DNA from 3 places in the Blautia sp. HCP3S3_G3 genome. Region 3 is predicted to be linked to each of the others. Evidence: riboswitches for the same ligand, from Rfam matches in the RefSeq annotation. Region 3 holds a riboswitch; each other region holds the start of a gene.

Region 1 (6,267 bases), on a different contig from region 3:
CAGCGGGACACGGGAGGAAAATACCCGGGCTTATCTGAATGTCATGAAAAATCCTCATGTAAAAATTCTGGGACATTGTGACAATCCTCATTATCCGGTAGATTATGAAGTACTGGCTGTCTGTGCCAAAGAACATCAGGTTATTTTTGAGATCAACGAAGCTTCCCTTGCTCCCTATGGCTACCGTGGAGATACCACAGCTAACAATTACGAAATTCTGCGCTGCTGTGCCAGATATCAGGTTCCTGTTGTATTGTCCAGTGACAGTCACGGCTCAGACCATATCGGAGATTTTACTTATGCAGAAGAATTTGTTCATCAGGCCATGTTCCCGGAAAGTCTGATTCTCAATAATCAGCTTCCACAGCTGAAAGTTTTTCTGCAGACAAGATGAAAATTCAAAGTACGGAATCCCGGTCATATATGACCGGGATTCCTGCTGATTCACATAAGGAGGATTCATCTATGAAGACAAATGCCAACTCATTAAACGCCGAAAATCCGCTCGGTTATGCACCGGTCGGAAGTCTTCTGCGCAAATTTGCAATTCCAAGTATCATCAGTATGCTGGTCAGCGCACTCTATAACATCGTTGACCAGATTTTTATCGGTCAGGGAGTAGGAATGCTTGGAAATGCAGCTACCAATGTCGCCTTTCCCATGACCACGATTACTGTAGCGATTGCCCTGCTTCTTGGTATCGGTGGTGCAGCCAATTTCAACCTTGCCCTTGGCCGCGGTCAGGAAGAGCATGCAAAAAAGATTGCCGGTACGGCTTTCGGGACACTGCTTCTCTCCGGTATTCTTTTCTGCCTGGTCATCCGTCTCTTTCTGAAACCGGTCGTTCTGGCATGCGGTGCCACTGACCAGACACTGGAATATTCTCTGGCTTATGTAGGAATCACTTCCCTTGGTTTTCCTTTCTACATGCTTGGCACAGGGGGAAATCACCTAATCCGTGCAGACGGCAAACCTACATATTCCATGATCATGGTACTTTCCGGAGCTGTCATCAACACCATTCTCGATCCGATTTTTATTTTTGTATTCGGATGGGGAATTCAGGGAGCTGCATGGGCAACCGTCATCGGCCAGATTTTTTCTGCAATTCTGGTACTCGTATACCTGCCAAAGTACATGCACTCTTCACTAAAGATCAAAGATTTCATCCCTGATCCGAGATGTCTGAAAGCCGTTATATCCCTTGGTTCTGCCGCATGCCTGAACCAGCTTGCCATTACGGTCGTGCAGATTCTTATGAATAATACACTGCGTCACTACGGTTCTCTTTCCGAGTACGGCAGCGATATTCCGTTGGCAGTGGTAGGAATCGTTATGAAAGTCAACATGCTGTTTCTTTCCATCGTCATCGGACTTTCTCAGGGAGCGCAGCCGATCATCAGCTTCAATTACGGTGCCGTTAAATATTCCCGCGTAAAAGAGACTTACTTAAAAGCCGCCGGTGCTGCTACTGTCGTAGCCATTCTCGGGGTTATCTGTTTCCAGCTGTTCCCACGTCAGATTATCAGTCTGTTCGGAAACGGAGATGAATTATATTACCAGTTTGCCGTAAAATTTTTCCGGATTTTTCTGTTCTGCACCTTCTTTAACGGACTGCAGCCGGTAACTTCCAATTTCTTCACTTCCATCGGAAAAGCCACGAAGGGAATTTTTCTTTCCATGACGAGACAGATTATTTTTCTGGTACCTCTGATGATCATTTTCCCGATTTTCATGGGAATCGACGGTATCATGTTTGCAGGTCCTATTTCCGATGCTGCTGCAGGAATTCTCGCAATCGTCCTTGTGATAAAAGAATTTCATAAGATGTCTATGCTGCCGGAAAGAAAATAATCCGGCAGCAAAAATCAGCTAAACACAGTTGACACCTGATGCAATTAGTGTTATTATAATACCAGTATAATTCCATATAGAACATATGAAGTGCTGGCCACTATCCGCGTGGTGGACAGAAAAGGGAATCAGGTGAAAGTCCTGAACGATCCGGTCACTGTAACAGAGGAGTAAGTTCTCGATATCCCATTGTACAATTGTATGAGAAGGGGAGAATGAGCGATGATTCTGAAGTCAGGAAACCTGCTTTATATGGCGAGGTTAAACTTCCGTGTAAAGTGTAACAACCAACCTGTGATATCCGCAATCACATGGCGTTGTCTGCTTTTTAGGAAGCAGGCATTTTTTTATGGAATTCGCCTGTTCGTATGAATTATACGCTGCTTATCAGCAGCTGCCTGAGAAGGCATGATTAAATGGCAGGCGATACTGCTTCGGATGCGTTCATTCCCTCCGCATATTTGAATGATGCATTGTCTACCCCGAAGCAGATCGTCCCTCCTACTACACTTTCGACGTTATTTGACGTCGATTTTTTTATATTACAGGAAAGTGCTCCGCATTTTCCTGCAATCCTGTCATCTTATTTTTTATAAAGGAATCTGTTCACTTTTATTGAACACAATTTCTGCATCCTCAAAATTCCATTTCATCAAAAGGAGCTTATCATGAAAAAGAAATACTGGGAAGACAAAGAATATTCTTATTTCAGCCACAAAAAATGTGAATACTTTCCCTGCCACGCAGGTGCTGATCCGGATAATTTTAACTGTCTGTTCTGTTACTGTCCGCTTTATGCTCTGGGCACCAAATGCGGCGGGAATTTCCGCATCACGGAAAAAGGAATCAAAGACTGTACCAACTGCCAGCTGCCTCACAAAAAAGAAAACTACGGCTACGTCACAGGCAAATACCAGGAACTTGCCGATCTTATGAAGAAAACCGGCGTCTTATCTGAAGAATAATTCAGGAACCCTGTTTCTCCGGGTGAGCCGACTCACGAATCATTTTTTCCAATTCCCTGGCAGCGATTCCAATCGGGCGCCCCGGATCCCACACCATACAGATATGCCGTGCAGGTATCTTTTCCTTCAGGTGAATCTCAAACACTTCCCCTTTATGGATTGCATCTTCTGCCAGCGCTCCTGGCAAAAATCCCAGTCCAAGATCATTTTTTACCAGCGGCAGAATCTGGTCTGTCGCAGCCACCTCAATATCGGGTTCCAGTACAAGCCCGTAATCTGCAAACAAATGACTGTAAAATTCAAACGTTTTTGTATCTCTTCCCAGGCATATCAAAGGATACTCCGTTATTTCCTCAATACCAAGCGTCCTGTCCCGCAATCCGGCAAACTGCTCTCCTGCCACAACAATATCCTGAACCTCCGCAAGCGGCAGTTTGTGCACTGCTTTATCCATTTCTTCCGGCATAGTTACTACTGCAAATTCCATTTGTCCGCTTTTCACGGCATTGATTGCCTGAGGTGCCGAACAGTTCGTAATGCGGATATGTACACCGGGATAAGCCAGGTGAAATTTTCGAAGAACAGGAAGAAGAAGACAATGCATGGCAATTTCACTGACACCCAGAGAAACATGTCCTTTCTGCAATGCTTTATCACTGGCAAGCTCTGCTTCTGCAGCCTGAAACTGTTCCTGCGCGATCTGCACATGGGCAAACAGCTTTTCCCCTTCCGGAGTCAGCGTCACTCCTCTGTGGGATCTCAGAAAAAGCGTACAGCCCAGTTCCTGCTCCAGATTATTCATCGCCCTTGTGATATTAGGCTGACTATTCATCAGAATATGTGCAGCCCGCGTAAAGCTGCGATATTTTGCAACAAAATAGAAGATCCGGTAATAATCATAAGTCACCGCCATATCTCATGTCCTCCAGTCATATTATTTTGATATAGCTGATATATGAAATATACTTTTTACATATTACTTTATAATCAGTATAATACCACAGGATAGAAAAAACAAAAAGGAGATTTACCAACCATGAACCAGGATCTTACGGTCGGAAGACCGGAAAATGTACTTTGGAAATTTTGTCTGCCCCTCTTTGGCAGCATTATCTTTCAGCAGCTCTATAACATTGCCGACAGTCTTGTCGCAGGCAAATTCATTGGAGAAAACGCCCTCGCCGCTGTAGGAAACAGCTATGAGATCACTCTGATCTTTATTGCATTCGCCTTTGGATGCAACATCGGATGCTCTGTGATCGTATCTCAGTTTTTCGGAGCCAGAGACTTCAATGGAATGAAAACCGCAGTCTATACTTCCATGATCTCCAGTGCTGTTCTCTGCTTTTTGCTGATGGTTTTCGGTATTCTCGGATGCCGGCAGCTTCTGAATCTGATCAATACTCCGGCAGAAATTCTCAGCGATTCACAGCTTTATCTGGATATATATATGTGGGGACTTCCTTTCATGTTCTTCTATAATATTGCCACAGGTATCTTCTCTGCGCTGGGAGATTCACGCACACCTTTTCTTTTCCTCGCGGCTTCCTCCTCAGTCAACATTGCAGTGGATATCTTTTTTGTCACCACCCTTCATATGGGCGTGGCAGGTGTTGCATGGGCAACTTTCCTGTGCCAGGGAATCAGCTGTATCCTTGCCGTTGCAGTAGTGCAGCGCCGCCTGAAATCCATTAAAGCCACCGGACATGTACCTCTCTTTTCTCTGCCGATTCTCAAAAAGGTAGCATCCATTGCCATACCGAGTATTCTGCAGCAAAGCTTTATTTCCGCAGGAAATATTATTATTCAGAGCGTCATCAATGGATTCGGTGCCAGTGTCATTGCAGGGTACGCTGCCGCGGTAAAGCTCAATAATCTTGTGATTACTTCCTTCACTACCCTCGGTAATGGTATCTCCAACTATACTGCCCAGAACATCGGAGCCGATAAACCGGGACGAGTCAAAGAAGGCTTTCGTGCAGGAATCAAGCTTGTATGGCTTCTGAGCCTGCCTCTCTGCCTGCTTTATTTCCTTGGCGGACGGTGGCTTCTTTACCTGTTTATGGATTCACCCACAGGTACCGCTGTACAGACGGGAATCACATTCCTTCGGATTCTTGCACCATTCTATTTCGTTGTTTCAGCCAAGTTGGTAGCAGACGGTACTCTGCGTGGTGCAGGCATCATGAACCGGTTTATGGTATCCACATTCACCGATCTGATCCTGCGTGTCGTGCTTGCCATTTTCCTTTCAAAAACAGCACTTAAGGCCACAGGAATCTGGTGTGCATGGCCGATCGGATGGAGCATTGCCACTGCACTTTCTGTATTCTTCTACCATAATGGTCCATGGAAAAATGCAGAAATTTGCAGGGTTCAGAATTCTTCAGCATCCCCTGCAGAAGAATAAAACAGCAGACGTATAATGTAAAACCTGCTTGGAAATCACTTTAGAACCTGTTTGAAAATTGCTTTAATACAATGAGGATGGAGGCAAAAGGTATTTTGCCCCATCGAATACACGGATTTCTTTACACTTTGTGCTCCCGAAATCCTAAAAAGCACAGAATTATGATACTTAGCGCATCTGGCATCGATACGAATGATCATAATTCTGTGCTTCTTTTTCATTTACATAACTTCAAGTTTTCCCATCCGTTCTGCTTCCCTGAGCAGGTGCTCCAATCTCCGGTTACAGCTGCCGATGGGAACTCCGGTATTGATGACTCTGCTGCATGATTTCATTACATCCAGCGCCTTCTGATAAGTACTTTCACTGATTTCGATAAACGGTTTTTCTGTAATCACCTCTTCCGCCAGTTCTCTTGCCACACGATAATCCACATCGTTCTTATACAAAATACCAGCTGCAAACGGTACGTTTTCTTTCTGCAGTTTTCGGAATACCGGTATGCCGGTTCCACCGCCTGTGATCAGAAAAACATCCGCTTTTCCTTCCGGTTTCGGTAATTCAATACTTCCAAACACCGGATCATAATACCCATTGTTGATCTCATAAAGATCACGTATGATTTCCTCTTTAAAGATTTCCTCCGGGTGTCCAAAGTGAGCGATCGTTTCCCCTTTTACACAGATAATTTTATCTGCGATTTTCTGCGCAAGATCGATCTCATGGAGAGACATGATCACTGTGATCTTTTTCTCTTTTGCCATACTTCTCAGAATGGAAAGCAGCTCCAGCTTATGACGGATATCAAGAAAAGAAGTCGGCTCATCCAGAATAATAATGTCCGGTTCCTGACAGATGGCACGTGCCAGAAGAATCCTCTGCTTCTGTCCGTCACTGATGGCGTTAAAATCCCGGCTGCCAAGTTCCTGTGCATGAACCGCCCGCATCGCTTCATCCACCTTATCCTCATCCTCACGGCAAAGAATCCCCAGACGGCCAGTGTATGGATATCTTCCGGTTGCCACTATTTCCTGACAG
Region 2 (6,267 bases), on a different contig from region 3:
CCGTATAAAAAGGCCGGTGATATTGTCCGCAGGGGGGAACTTCTTGGAGAAGTACGTGATTATGAGGGGAATGTGCTGGAAATCAGTACGGCAGAATATGATGGCGTGATTCTTTATCAGACCGGTTCCCTTCAGGTGCTGGAAGATGGTCCGATGGTTGCTTATGGAAGGATTGTCCGGGAACGGGACGAGCGGAAAGAAAGAATCGTGAAATACTGGGGAAAACGCAGTGAGAGCTTTCTTTCTCAGCGCCGTCAGGAGCTTCACAGTGCCATGGCAAAACGGTGGCTTGAGGAAATCCAGGGGCAGCTTTGTAAAGTGCATTCCAGAAGCCAGGAAGGCCCTCTGAAGATTCTTGACGTGGGATGCGGAACCGGATTTTTTACGATTCTTCTGGCAAAACAGGGATATGAGGTTACAGGAACAGACCTGACTCCGGAAATGGTGGAAAACTCCAGAAAACTTGCCATGGAGGAGGGGATATCCTGTGAATTTCGTGAGATGGACGCCGAGCATCTGGCATTTCCAGAGGAAACATTTGATGTGGTGATTTCCAGAAATCTGACGTGGACACTGCCGGATGCTGCGCAGGCTTACCGGGAATGGTTCCGGGTATTGAAAAAGGGTGGAATCCTCCTGAATTTTGATGCAAATTATGGACTCAGTGATTTTGCAGATACCACCGGTCTTCCTGAGACCCATGCTCATCATACGGTCGGGGATGAGATGATGCGGGAATGTGAGGAAATTAAGAGACAGCTTCCAATCAGTTCCTACAGCCGTCCGGCCTGGGATCTGGAAACCCTGGGCAAAATGAAAATAGAAAAATTTGATATCGATCTTGGAATCAGTTCGAGAATTTATCTGGAGAAAGACGAGTTTTACAATCCGACGCCCATGTTTCGGATCTGTGCAGAAAAACCTCATGCGTAAGCAGGAGGTTTTTCTGTAGTCTGGAGTGTGGTTGAAAATTTATTACCGCCATCTGCAAGCCCTGCTTTGCTGGAAATTGTGACGTATATCTGTCAGAAAGCAATTTTTAAACACACTTTAATACATCGGATTTCCCTGGGAACAAAAAAAGCCCTCCGGGCAGGATCGCACTGCGGCGGAGTGGAATGAATTTTCAAACACGCTCTAAAGCGATCCACCCCTGGAAAGAATCCTGCAGAGCAGGATTCTTTCCAATCATTGAATTGCTCTGAGATGATCTACAAATATTTTGCGGATTCCCGGATATTCGCCAAGACCCTTGATGACTGTTTCTGTGGAAAAACCGGCTGCTTTGAACTGGCTGTACCAGGACTGTGGATCATCTCCAGCCATATCATTCTTTGCGTGGTCTCCTGCCACGATCATGAAAGGAGCAAGAATCACTTTCTTTGGCTGATAGTTTCGAACCATTTTCATCAGAGTTTCCATAGAAGGATAGGCCTCTACGGTTCCAAGAAAAATATTGGGATATCCTTTGTCTTTAAAGGTATAATCCAGTGCTGCATAAATCGCGTTGGCATAATGCGTGGTTCCGTGTCCCATAAGAACCAGTGCTTCGTCTGACTTCAGATCTGAAAATTCTTCTGCAACTGCACGGATTACGTCAAGACTGTCCTGTTCTGTAGTAAGCAGAGGATCCCCAAATGAAATGGAATGGAAATCATCGCGATAGGCGAGAGCATCTTCTTTCATCAGATCATTTTCGATACCATTGATCACGTGGGTAGGCTGGATCAGAATGTCGGTGATTCCGTCTGCGCGCATCTGTTCCATGGCTTCTTTGACAGTATTCACATGAATATTATCCCGGCTTTTCAGTTTGCGGATGATCATTTTACTGGTCCATGCACGGTAGAGTGCATAATCCGGAAATGCAGCCTGAATATCCTGTTCAATGGCATCAATGGTTACCTTTCTTGTATCCTCATGGCTTGTCCCGAAACTGACTGCCAGAATGGCCTTTTTGGCGTTTGTTGACATGGTATTTTTTCCTCCGTAACATGGGTTTAGATGAATATCGGAAATATATTTTTCCAGTGTTTTTAAATTTCTGGGGAGCGGAAGTGAGGTTTTCAGAATCTGTTTCTGGCAGAGACTTTCGAAAAGCTCCAGAACCACCGGCGGCTCCAGATTCGTCTGTTTCAGTGCGGCGCGGTTGGAAAATACCTGCTCCGGTGTTCCGTGTATCAGAACTTTTCCCTCGTGAAACAGTACCACTTCGTCAGCCCATTCATAAGCGTAATTGACATCATGGGTGGCCATCATCACAGTAATTCCCTGTTCAGTCATCCGATTGACAATCTGATTTACCATGGTGGTATGTCTGGGATCCAGTGCAGCAGAAGGCTCGTCCAGAATAATGATATCCGGATGCATCACCAGGATATCCGCAATGGAAACCTGTTTTTTCTGACCGCCGCTTAAGGCATGAGTAGGCTTGTGCCGGAAGGGTGTGATCTCCAGCGTATCGATGACTTCTTCCACTTCCTGTCGGGCCTGTTCCTGTGGCACGCCGAGGTTCAGGATACCGAAAGAAATCTCCTGATAAACACTGGCAGAAAAAAGCTGATTGTCAGGATCCTGAAAAACGATTCCGATTTTACTTCGCAATTCCAGAAGATCTTTTTTGGAATAGGAGTATTCTTTTCCTTTGTAATAAAGTTTTCCTGACTGCGGGCGGCAGATACCGGTGCAGCAGAGGAAAAAAGTGGATTTTCCGCTTCCGTTGGCACCCATAAAAGCAATTTTCTTTTTGCGGCGGATCTCCAGGGAAAGTCCGTTGAGAGAATGGGATGCATCGTCATCATAGGAAAAATACAGATTTTCTGCTTTCAGGATAACGTCGTCGTGTGTGTTCATATAAAAAATTTCCTCCATAGGGCAAATAAAAACAAAGCCGTGTCAAATAAGATAATTGCCGCAACGATTTTTTTTCTGGGCGGACGGCTTTCTGACAGAACACGGATCGTTCCGTCATAACATCTGGCTTCCATGGCATCATACAATTTATTGGAGCGCTGTACTGCCCGGATCATCAGTGCAGAACCCAGCATTCCGAAAGACCGGATGGATGTTTTGTAGTCCCTGTTTCCGAGACGGCAGTTCTGTGAAGTAGTGAGTGCAGAAGCTGTGTCAAGCAGAACAAAGATGAAACGGTAGATCAGAAGCATCAGTTCAATCAGAAGTTTCGGACAGTGGAGTTTCCTTAAGACTTCCAGAATGTCAGGCATTGGTGTGGTAAAAGAAAGAAAGTACAGACAGGAAACGGAAGCCAGAGCTGTAAGAATCAGCTGAATGCCATAAAGCAGGGAATGCATATTTGTGGTGAAATACCAGCTGCCAAGAGGAACTGCAAACAGATCCATGGGGCTTTGCCGGATATGGAACATGACAGCGGCTGTACTGAGCAGCATAAATGCCAGAGGTACGGTCATATAGTGAAGGTATCTGGAAAAGGGAACGCTTCCCTTCCAGACGGTAAGAATTCCCATAACCGGCAGTACGATACAGGCTACTGCAATAGAACGGCTGGCAACACAGATACAGAGTGTGGCTATGGAGAAAGCAAATTTTTCTCCGGCATTTTCATACCGGAGACCGGAACGGTAGCAGAGTTTATCGATTGTGATCATGATTCGCTCCCATTCGGATTATCATTTTTCATCCATTTCTTCCGTTCTACAAAGCGCCCCATGAAAAAGGCAATGATTCCAACACCGATTCCCGTCTGGATGCAGAAGAAGAGACTTTCCACTTCCCCCGGAAGTTCTCTTCCCAGAAGCTTTTCCAGAACAGGGGCAGCCCATGGTTCATAGGAAGAATCGACTTCTTCTACAACCGTGCTGCCGGCATCGTCCGAACCGCCGAAATCGGCATCTTTTAATACAAATAAAGGAACAAGTGCAATCAGAAAAACAGCAATGACAGCAATGAAAACAGTTCTTTTCATATTATTGATTCTCCTTAAAATATCCGACAGCCCGAAGCTCCGGTCTGGCATAGGATTCCAGTCCCATAACAATTACCATGGTAATGATTCCTTCGATCACTGCAAGAGGAATCTGGGTAGGTGCAAAAACAAGCATAAATTTGCCCAGGGCAGCACCAAAGGTAGTATCTGTGTTGTGTGCAAGAGCCAGCTGGAAAGCGGTGATGCAATAGGTGAAAAGATCCCCGATGGCTGCAGCAAGAAAGACCGTTACTTTCCGGTTGAGCCGCGCTTTTTTGCAGAGAAGATAAATGCCGTAGGAGACAAAAGGACCTGCAATAGCCATGGAAAACGTGTTGGCACCGATGGTGGTCAGTCCGCCGTGAGCCAAAAGGATTGCCTGGAACAGCAATACGATCAGCCCAAGGATGGAAACAGCGGAAGGTCCGAAAAGAATCGCACCAAGCCCGGTTCCTGTCATATGTGAGCAGCTTCCTGTCACAGAAGGAATCTTCAGTGAGGAAATCACAAAGATGAAGGCACCGGACATAGCAAGCAGAGTGATCAGATTCCGGTGTTCATCCAATGTTTTTTTGATGGAAAGAAATCCTGCAAAAAGAAACGGGATGCATAATGTGCCCCATGCGATGCAGTATCCTGCCGGAAGATAACCTTCCATAATGTGCATGGCGTTAGCTGTCCGGACGATTCCGAAAGAGAGGGACAGGATGCACAGAACAATCAGCAGTTGTTTTTGACGTTTATTCATAGAAACTCCCTTCTGATGGCAAAAAAAATGCCTGCAGGGTTCTGGATCCCGACAGGCTGCTAAAAGAACAGATACGGAATTTGTGAATATGATTCAGAAGAAAGATATCATAAGCCAATCTGTTCTCACACAAGGCCATCGTTCGTAACCTGTGTAAATTCTGTATACAGGGCAGGTTTTCTGACTCGGGCATCCATGCTGCAGTCAGCCTTCCCGGATGATTCCAGTGGCATTGCAGACTGCGGCTCTTCCCATACAGCGGCGTGACCGTGTAAGCATTTCACTTACTTCCCTTTTGCAGTTCCCTGTACGTTTATTTTTCTTCATTAATAGTAACATATTTTGATGTTTTGTCAATTCTCTTCCATAAATGAAATCAACAAATTCTCTGCTGTAAAAAGTAAAAATCCTATTAAAAAACTATGGATTTTGTGGTATTGTATAGGTAAAGCAAATACCCGCAGGGGAAACAACAGACTGGAACGGCTGCATCTGATGTGCATTGGTGTAATTCATCAGGGAAAAGGAGGAATTGCATGAAGAGTTATTATGATATACTGGGCGTGGGAAGAGATGCTTCGCAGGCTGAGATCAAAGCTGCCTACCGAAAACTTGCAAAGAAATATCATCCGGATTCTTCTTCTGGAGCAGAGGAAGATAAGGAGCGTTTTCAGGAAATACAGGAAGCTTATGCAGTATTGTCAGATCCGGAAAAAAGAAAAATGTATCATTATTACGGACATGAAACTTATCGGAAGAGTTATTATGCGCAGCATTCGTCCGTACATGAAGACGAAGAGGGAAGTCAGGCGAAAGAGGGACACTGCGGGGCATGTGCGCAGGGCCGCAAACCTTCCGAGGAAGAAGGACCGCCTCCTCAGTCTGTAAGAATTGCCGTATGGCTGGAACTGGAGGAAACTTTGCAGACGGTGGTCAAAGATGCCTACTACACAGAACAGATTCCGAATCAGGATCAGACATCCAGGCTGAAATATACAGAAAAAAACTGGAAACTTCAGGTAAAGATTCCGGAAGGCTCCTATGATCATCAGTTTTTCATTCTGGAGGATATTCTGTGCAGCGGCAGTGAATTCCTTGAGGAACAGAAAATAAGAAATCCCAATAAACTGTTTGTAATCGTTGTGCTGCTGCGTGACAAGCCGGGAATTATCCGGCAGGGGTATCACCTGTATATGGACTGCACAGTGGATTATCATACACTGGTACTTGGCGGAACTGTCAAAATTCCTGTTCTCGATGGAGAAGTTCTTTTTGAGATTCCTGCAGGAACCACACCGGAAAAGAAACTCAGACTGGTGAATCAGGGACTGATCCGGCCGAAGAAGATGGGCGGACGGGGAGATCTGTATGTGTCGCTTCATATTCGGATCCCTGTAGAATTGACGATACCTCAGCTTTCTGCCATGCTGAAACTGCGTGATGCAATGGAGGCGGAAGACGGGATACGGTAAGCAAAGCGGTGGTTAACAAAGATACAGCGCAGCGAATGGTGATGAAAAAAGCAGATACATGAGGCAGTAGAACAAATGATTGATATAAAACAACTGAAATATTT
Region 3 (6,267 bases):
CTGCTTTTACGCAGCATCCATAAAAATACAGGAGTACCACAAAGTGCCGTAACAACTCCAACAGGAAGCTCCTGCGGAGAAAACATAATACGTGCAAAAAGATCTGCCCACACCATGAAAATTGCTCCTAATAAAACAGAAAACCAGATCAGTCTTTTATGAGCAGCACCCACAATGTTTCTGGTAATATGGGGGATTACGAATCCCACAAATCCAATTGCGCCGCTCATTGATACAAGGACAGAAGTCAGCAGTGTACTGACCAGAATAAGAATCCATTTTATCCGTACAGTATTCACTCCCGTATTTCTTGCAATATCTTCTCCGATCAGCAAAGCATCCAGTTCCCGTGTCAAAGGCAGAATCAATATCATTCCTACAGTCAGAACGCCAACAGCCACGGGAACATCAGACCAATCCGTACCTGCAAAAGATCCAGTCAGCCAGAACGTCGCACTTTGTACTCTTCTGGAATCAGGAGTCAGAAAAATAATAATATTGGTTAGCGCAGAAAAAAAGGAAGACAGCGCCATACCTACAAGAATCATCTTGGTCGTATTTATTTTTCCGTTTCTGGACCCAAAAACAAAAACGATTACTGCCGTCAGCAAAGCACCTGCAAATGAGCTTTCTGCAAGAGGCACTTTTCCTATCAGAGGAAGCGGTCCCATCAGAAGAGAAATAACAGCTCCGGCAGAAGCCCCGGAGGAAATACCAAGGACATAGGGATCTGCCAGAGGATTTTTAGTAATCGCCTGCATCAGGATACCCGTCAATACAAGTCCGCTCCCTGTACATGCAGCCACAATCACCTTTGGCAGCCTCAAAGCCCATATAATATTAATCTGACTGTTTTTGTAACTGCTCAGATCTTTATTGAATACTTTTCCGTAAATAATCTGAAATACATCTTTATAATTGATATCCACAGAGCCAAAGTTTACGGCAAGAACCAGTGTTGTGATAAGAAGAACGACCAGTGTTATATAAACACCGGCCATCACTCCTTTTTTTGAATTTCTTAACATAGTTCACTCAGAAGCAATCCGGATGGAAAGCTTTTGCCATTGTCTCAATTGCATCTACGCTTCTGTAACATCCTGTTACATCAGTTAAATCAATTACGATAATATTATCATTCTGAATAGCCGGAATATCAGCTAAAATATCACTGTTTTTAAGAAAATCAATCTTCTGATCTACAGGATCAGATGCAATATAGTCCATCACAATAATGCACTCCGGTTCTGCTGCAATCACATCTTCCCAGTCAACAGAAGTCCAGTTGCTTTCTGTATCAGCAAATATATTTTCTCCACCGGCAAGTTCTATCATATCTGTAGGAAGTCCCGCACTGGCGGTAAAAGGCGCATCTTCACCGGAATCATAAAGAAATACGGATACTGGTTCTTTTTCTGCTACTGCAGTCTGTACCGCATCGATACGATTCTTCATATCTGAAACGATTTCGTCTGCTTTCTCCTGTACTTGGAAAATTTCACCAAAGTTATTAAAATCTTCATAAACGGACTCGATCGTTGCGGGCGCATACTCTACTCTTGGAATGTATGGTACAATTCCATTCTCTTCACAGAAATCATACGGGAAATTGGTGTCAGAAAATGTAGAATACCATCCGGTCAGAAAATCCGGTTCTGCTGCAAGAAGATCTTCCTGAGAAGGATTACTTGCTTCTGAAAGGCAGGTAAGCTTCGAAAACTCGTCCGCATACTGCTCAGGAACTTCATTATCCATGTAACCATAACCGACAATTTTATCAGAAAGCCCAAGTTCCAGAAGCATCTCTGTTGTAAAATTTGCAAGTGTGACAACTCTCTGCGGTACTTCAGAATAAGTAATGTCATAATCCTTTCCATTGAGCTCTGTGTTAATTGTTACTTCTGCGCTGGCTGTAACCGGGCTGACACATGTCATAACAAGTCCTAATGCTAACGCCTTTTTCCATTGTTTTTTCATGATAGTTCTCCTTTCATATTGCGCCAGCAAAGTACATACCACCAGTGTATGCGGATTATTATTGCTATTACATGCAATAATAAGAAAAGTCTGCTGAAAACAGCAGACTCCACACCTTTCATGTTTCATCTCTCACTTTCATCGGAAGTATAAGATTCACAGAACAAGCAGGTTTCCTGACTTATAGATCAACACTATCCGTCGCCTTCTCATACTTTAATTATTCAAAAGAGAGTCTCTTTCTTTATCTATAAAATTCTCCTCATTTGAATATGACAGTACAATGGCCTTTTAACAAATCGCTCCCTAAATACAGTGACCGGATCGCTCAGGACTCGCACCTGATTCCCTTTTTCAACCACAATATGGCTGCACTTGGTCTGGCATATTATTTTTTTTATATTAATTCTTTGTGAATATAATGTCAATATATTTTTTGAAATATGTCTTTCTTTTCTTAAATTATGTTTTCTTTTGCAAAAACTCAGAGCTGTCAGACGTTTTGCTGATGAAGCAGCTGTTATATTACATCTCTTTATCTCTTCACATCTTATCAAATTCTATCACTCTGGTACAAATTCGCTCAGCAAGCAAAGGATTATGCGTGACCACAAGCATGCCCAGATTTCTTTTGTCAACGATATGAAGCAGCAACTCCCAGATTTGTGCCTGAGTAATCACATCCAGCATCGTTGTCATTTCATCCGCAATTACAAATTTTGTATCAGGTCCCATGGCTCTGGCGATACAGAACCGCTGCATTTCCCCTCCGGATAATTCAATCGGGTAGCGGGTAAGCCACTCCTTCTCAATCCCCATATCATCCAGCAATTCCTGATCCGGTTCCCACGCTTCTGTAAGCGTTCGTCCAAGCTTCCATCTTGGATTAATCGCTTTTTCCGGATGCTGATATATCAGCTGAACCGGACAGCACCCTTTTTCAGGAAGCAATTTGCCGTCAAAATAGACTTCGCCTTTATCCGGTTTCATATAACCTGCCAGAATTTGCGAAAGTGTACTTTTTCCGCATCCGGAAGGACCAACAAGGGCTACTCTCTCCCCCTTTTCAATTCCGAGAGAAATATTATCCAGAATCTTCTTCTTTTTCGTATAAGAAAATGTGATATTTTTCGCTTCAAGTAGCATGAATACAACATACCTCCCCTCCCCGCAAGCTGCGTGACGGTATTTCACCTTTCATACATGCCTCTGTCCGCACAGGGCAGCGCGGCCAGAATAAACAGCCCTCCGGCAGAGACCCCGCATAAGGCTGTGTCCCCGGAATCGGTTTAAAACCATTTTGAGGAAGCGCTTCCCAAAGAGCTTTTGAATACGGATGTCTCAAAGACTCCGGTCCATTGCGAAAATCTTCAACCGGTGCTGTCTCAACAGTTGTTCCCGCGTAAAATACCGCTACTCTGTCTGCATATTCAAAGGCAAGGTCAATATCATGCGTAATCAGAATGATACCACGTCCTTCATCAGCAAGAGAACGCAAATGTCCCATGGCATCCTTTGCCATTTCTTTACTTAATCCCGGTGTCGGCTCGTCCGCTACAATCAGTCTTGCGTCTCCGATCACTGCCGTTGAAAGCAAAATTCTCCGGGCCATTCCTCCGGAAAGCTGAAACGGATACATCGTCTCCACCTCTTTTGACAGCTCATATCGTTTAAAAGCTGTCCTCATTTTTTCCAGAGTTCCTCTTACACCAACCACCTGACTTCCGACATGCATCAAAGGATCCAGATAAGCCACAGACTGCGGAACCAGTGCAATTTCCTTTCCGCGAAGTTTCTTCTGCAGTTCTTCCGTTAATTCCATTCCGCAATATGTCATTATTCCGTCAACAGATGCATTGTTCGGTAAAATACCAAGAATGGCACTTGCAAGCAGGCTCTTGCCGGAACCTGATGATCCTGCAATTGCAAGTATCTCACCTTCCTGTACACTGATATTTAAATTACTGATTACCTTTAAATCTTTCTGTTCCAGACCTTTATCGTACATTTTGAAAGATACGGAAAGATTTTTTACATTTAATATATTTTTTTTCTGTTCCATCTCTCTCTCCTATTCCTGCGCACTGGCAGGATCTATCAGCAATTTCACATTATCGCCGAGTTTGTCAAACAACATTACTACCGCAACGAGCATGATACCCGGGAAGAATACAAGCCACCACATTCCTGTTGAGATATGTTTCAATGACTCAGACAGAATAATACCAATAGCCGGTGTATCCACACTGAGCCCAAAGCCAAGGAATGTTACTCCTGCTTCATGAAGGATCGCATGCGGGAACAGCAGCAGAAGACCTACAAGAAACTGAGGCATAACATGCGGAATGATATGATGACAAGCTATCTGGAAATTACTTTTCCCAAACTTTTTGGAAGCTTTTACATATTGCATATTCTTTACCTGAAGAACTTCCCCCCGTATAACCCTGGTAAGGTTTGGCCAGTGTGTCAGTGCCACACCAATAACAACGCCTTTCAATCCTTTTCCCAAAGAAAAAGAAATCAGCATCAGCAATACCATATGCGGAACTCCCATTACAAGATCCACAAAATACGATATAATTTTGTCAGCACGCCCGCCCACAGACGCCGATATGATTCCAAGAAACAAAGCCATAAATGCACTGAAAACAGCCGCCATTGTTCCAAGCATAATACTGTTTGAAAGCCCTTTGATCGTCCTGCAGAACATATCTCTTCCCAGGTAGTCCGTACCGAACCAGTGAGCCGCACAAGGAGGAAGTTTCTTTGCCGCATAATTCGGTTCGTACAGCGCAGGATTCATCAATAATCCTGCGGCAGAAATAATAAGCAGAATACCTGCAATGATAATTACCAGCATTACTGTTTTTGTTCGTCTGTTCATTTTTTTCATTTTTCACTGCCCTCCCGTATTTCAGGATTCAATATGCCATAAAGCAGATTTGCAATGAAATTTCCTGCAAAAACAAACAATACAGAAAAAAGTGCCACACCGAGAAGCAGCGGAACATCACTCTTCAGTCCAGCCGTTGTTGCCGCATTTCCCAGACCGGGATAAGAAAAAACCTGCTCTGCAAGTACGCTTCCCCCGAACAATTCACTAAAAGAAGCAAACTGCAGCGTAATTGCAGGAATCGCTATATTGCGAAGCCCGTGTCTTTTAATTACCTGCCAGGTAGTTTCTCCCCGCGCCTTTGCAAAGAGTACATATTCACTTTTCATAACATCTATAATTTTCTGTCTTGTATGCAGAGCAATATTGGACACGCCGGTAATGCTAAGCGTAAATGCCGGAAGTATTAAATGATAGATCCGGTCCAGAAGAGTTACATCTTCCGCCGCCTTGCCTACCGGAACTGCAAATCCAACCGGAAACCACCCCAGATTGACAGAAAATACGATCAGAAGCAGCAGTCCGATCCAGAAAGCAGGAGTTGACGATAAGATAAAACAAAAAGTTTTAATAATACGGTCCATAACACTCCCTGAGAATACTCCTGACAGGATTCCCAGAATGAAGCCCAGGATACCGGAAATAACCCATGCCGTTATCATCAGAACAAGAGACGTCACGAAACGCTCTTTCAATACCTGTACAACAGGCTTTTTAAATGCTATAGAGTCTCCCATATCACCATGGAGCAGATTTTTCATCCATGTAATATATCGCTGAACCGGGGGATCATTCAGCCCCCAGTGTTCAGCGATAACATCTTTCTGTTCCTGTGAAATATTGGATTCCGACCCTACATATGCGTCAACCGGATCGATCGGTGAAGATATGATCAGAAAGAAGCAGACGATTGATACGCCAAAAAGAAGAAGCAGCATACGAATCAGTGTACTTCCCAAATATTTCAGAGTGTTCATCTGTTTATTCCCCTGTTATTCTTCTGTAAAAGTCCATTCATTCATGTTCTGGATAATCGGAAGTCCATGACCGTGAGGATGAACCATCTGGTCACCAACATCCAGACCGTCTCTTACAAAGTATGTATGGTCAATATTCACCAGCCAGATATAAGGCAGATCAACATTTACTCCCGTCTCACCATCGTACTGTGCAAGCATCAGATTTTCGATAGCTTCTTCCTCTGTCAGTGCCGCCATAGCCTTATTCAGATATTCATCTACTTTTTCGTTCGTGTACATCGGCGAATTACTCAGACTGACAAGCTCAGGATCTGCAAAATCAGATGAGAAAGCACTGTATACATCATAAAAGCTATAATCTCCGGTACCGATACAGGTCGGTTTCAGTCTTCCTTCTTCTTTACATGTTGTCCA

The links. Region 3 has a riboswitch for cobalamin ahead of ACTNEW_RS00780 (ABC transporter substrate-binding protein). Riboswitches for the same ligand answer to the same signal wherever they lie in the genome.
Region 1: another riboswitch for cobalamin. It lies ahead of ACTNEW_RS12595 (cysteine-rich small domain-containing protein); the one in region 3 lies ahead of ACTNEW_RS00780 (ABC transporter substrate-binding protein).
Region 2: another riboswitch for cobalamin. It lies ahead of ACTNEW_RS14240 (energy-coupling factor ABC transporter permease); the one in region 3 lies ahead of ACTNEW_RS00780 (ABC transporter substrate-binding protein).

The regions. Positions count from the first base shown of each region.
Region 1 covers NZ_JBQHXR010000017.1:36,258-42,524, forward strand. The annotation lists gene ACTNEW_RS12585 (phosphatase) at 1-394, shown strand, start outside; gene ACTNEW_RS12590 (MATE family efflux transporter) at 466-1,854, shown strand; cobalamin riboswitch at 1,926-2,119, shown strand; gene ACTNEW_RS12595 (cysteine-rich small domain-containing protein) at 2,523-2,819, shown strand; gene ACTNEW_RS12600 (LysR family transcriptional regulator) at 2,821-3,732, opposite strand; gene ACTNEW_RS12605 (MATE family efflux transporter) at 3,856-5,229, shown strand; gene ACTNEW_RS12610 (ABC transporter ATP-binding protein) at 5,451-6,267, opposite strand, start outside.
Region 2 covers NZ_JBQHXR010000026.1:16,914-23,180, reverse strand. The annotation lists gene ACTNEW_RS14265 (methyltransferase domain-containing protein) at 1-933, shown strand, start outside; gene ACTNEW_RS14260 (sirohydrochlorin cobaltochelatase) at 1,189-1,974, opposite strand; partial or broken gene ACTNEW_RS14255 (energy-coupling factor ABC transporter ATP-binding protein) at 2,245-2,853, opposite strand; gene cbiQ (cobalt ECF transporter T component CbiQ) at 2,850-3,626, opposite strand; gene ACTNEW_RS14245 (energy-coupling factor ABC transporter substrate-binding protein) at 3,623-3,943, opposite strand; gene ACTNEW_RS14240 (energy-coupling factor ABC transporter permease) at 3,945-4,691, opposite strand; cobalamin riboswitch at 4,845-5,014, opposite strand; gene ACTNEW_RS14235 (DnaJ domain-containing protein) at 5,228-6,163, shown strand; gene ACTNEW_RS14230 (LysR family transcriptional regulator) at 6,239-6,267, shown strand, end outside.
Region 3 covers NZ_JBQHXR010000001.1:151,324-157,590, reverse strand. The annotation lists gene ACTNEW_RS00785 (FecCD family ABC transporter permease) at 1-1,028, opposite strand, end outside; gene ACTNEW_RS00780 (ABC transporter substrate-binding protein) at 1,036-1,977, opposite strand; cobalamin riboswitch at 2,127-2,371, opposite strand; gene ACTNEW_RS00775 (ABC transporter ATP-binding protein) at 2,521-3,123, opposite strand; gene ACTNEW_RS00770 (oligopeptide/dipeptide ABC transporter ATP-binding protein) at 3,113-4,039, opposite strand; gene ACTNEW_RS00765 (ABC transporter permease) at 4,049-4,873, opposite strand; gene ACTNEW_RS00760 (ABC transporter permease) at 4,870-5,850, opposite strand; gene ACTNEW_RS00755 (ABC transporter substrate-binding protein) at 5,866-6,267, opposite strand, start outside.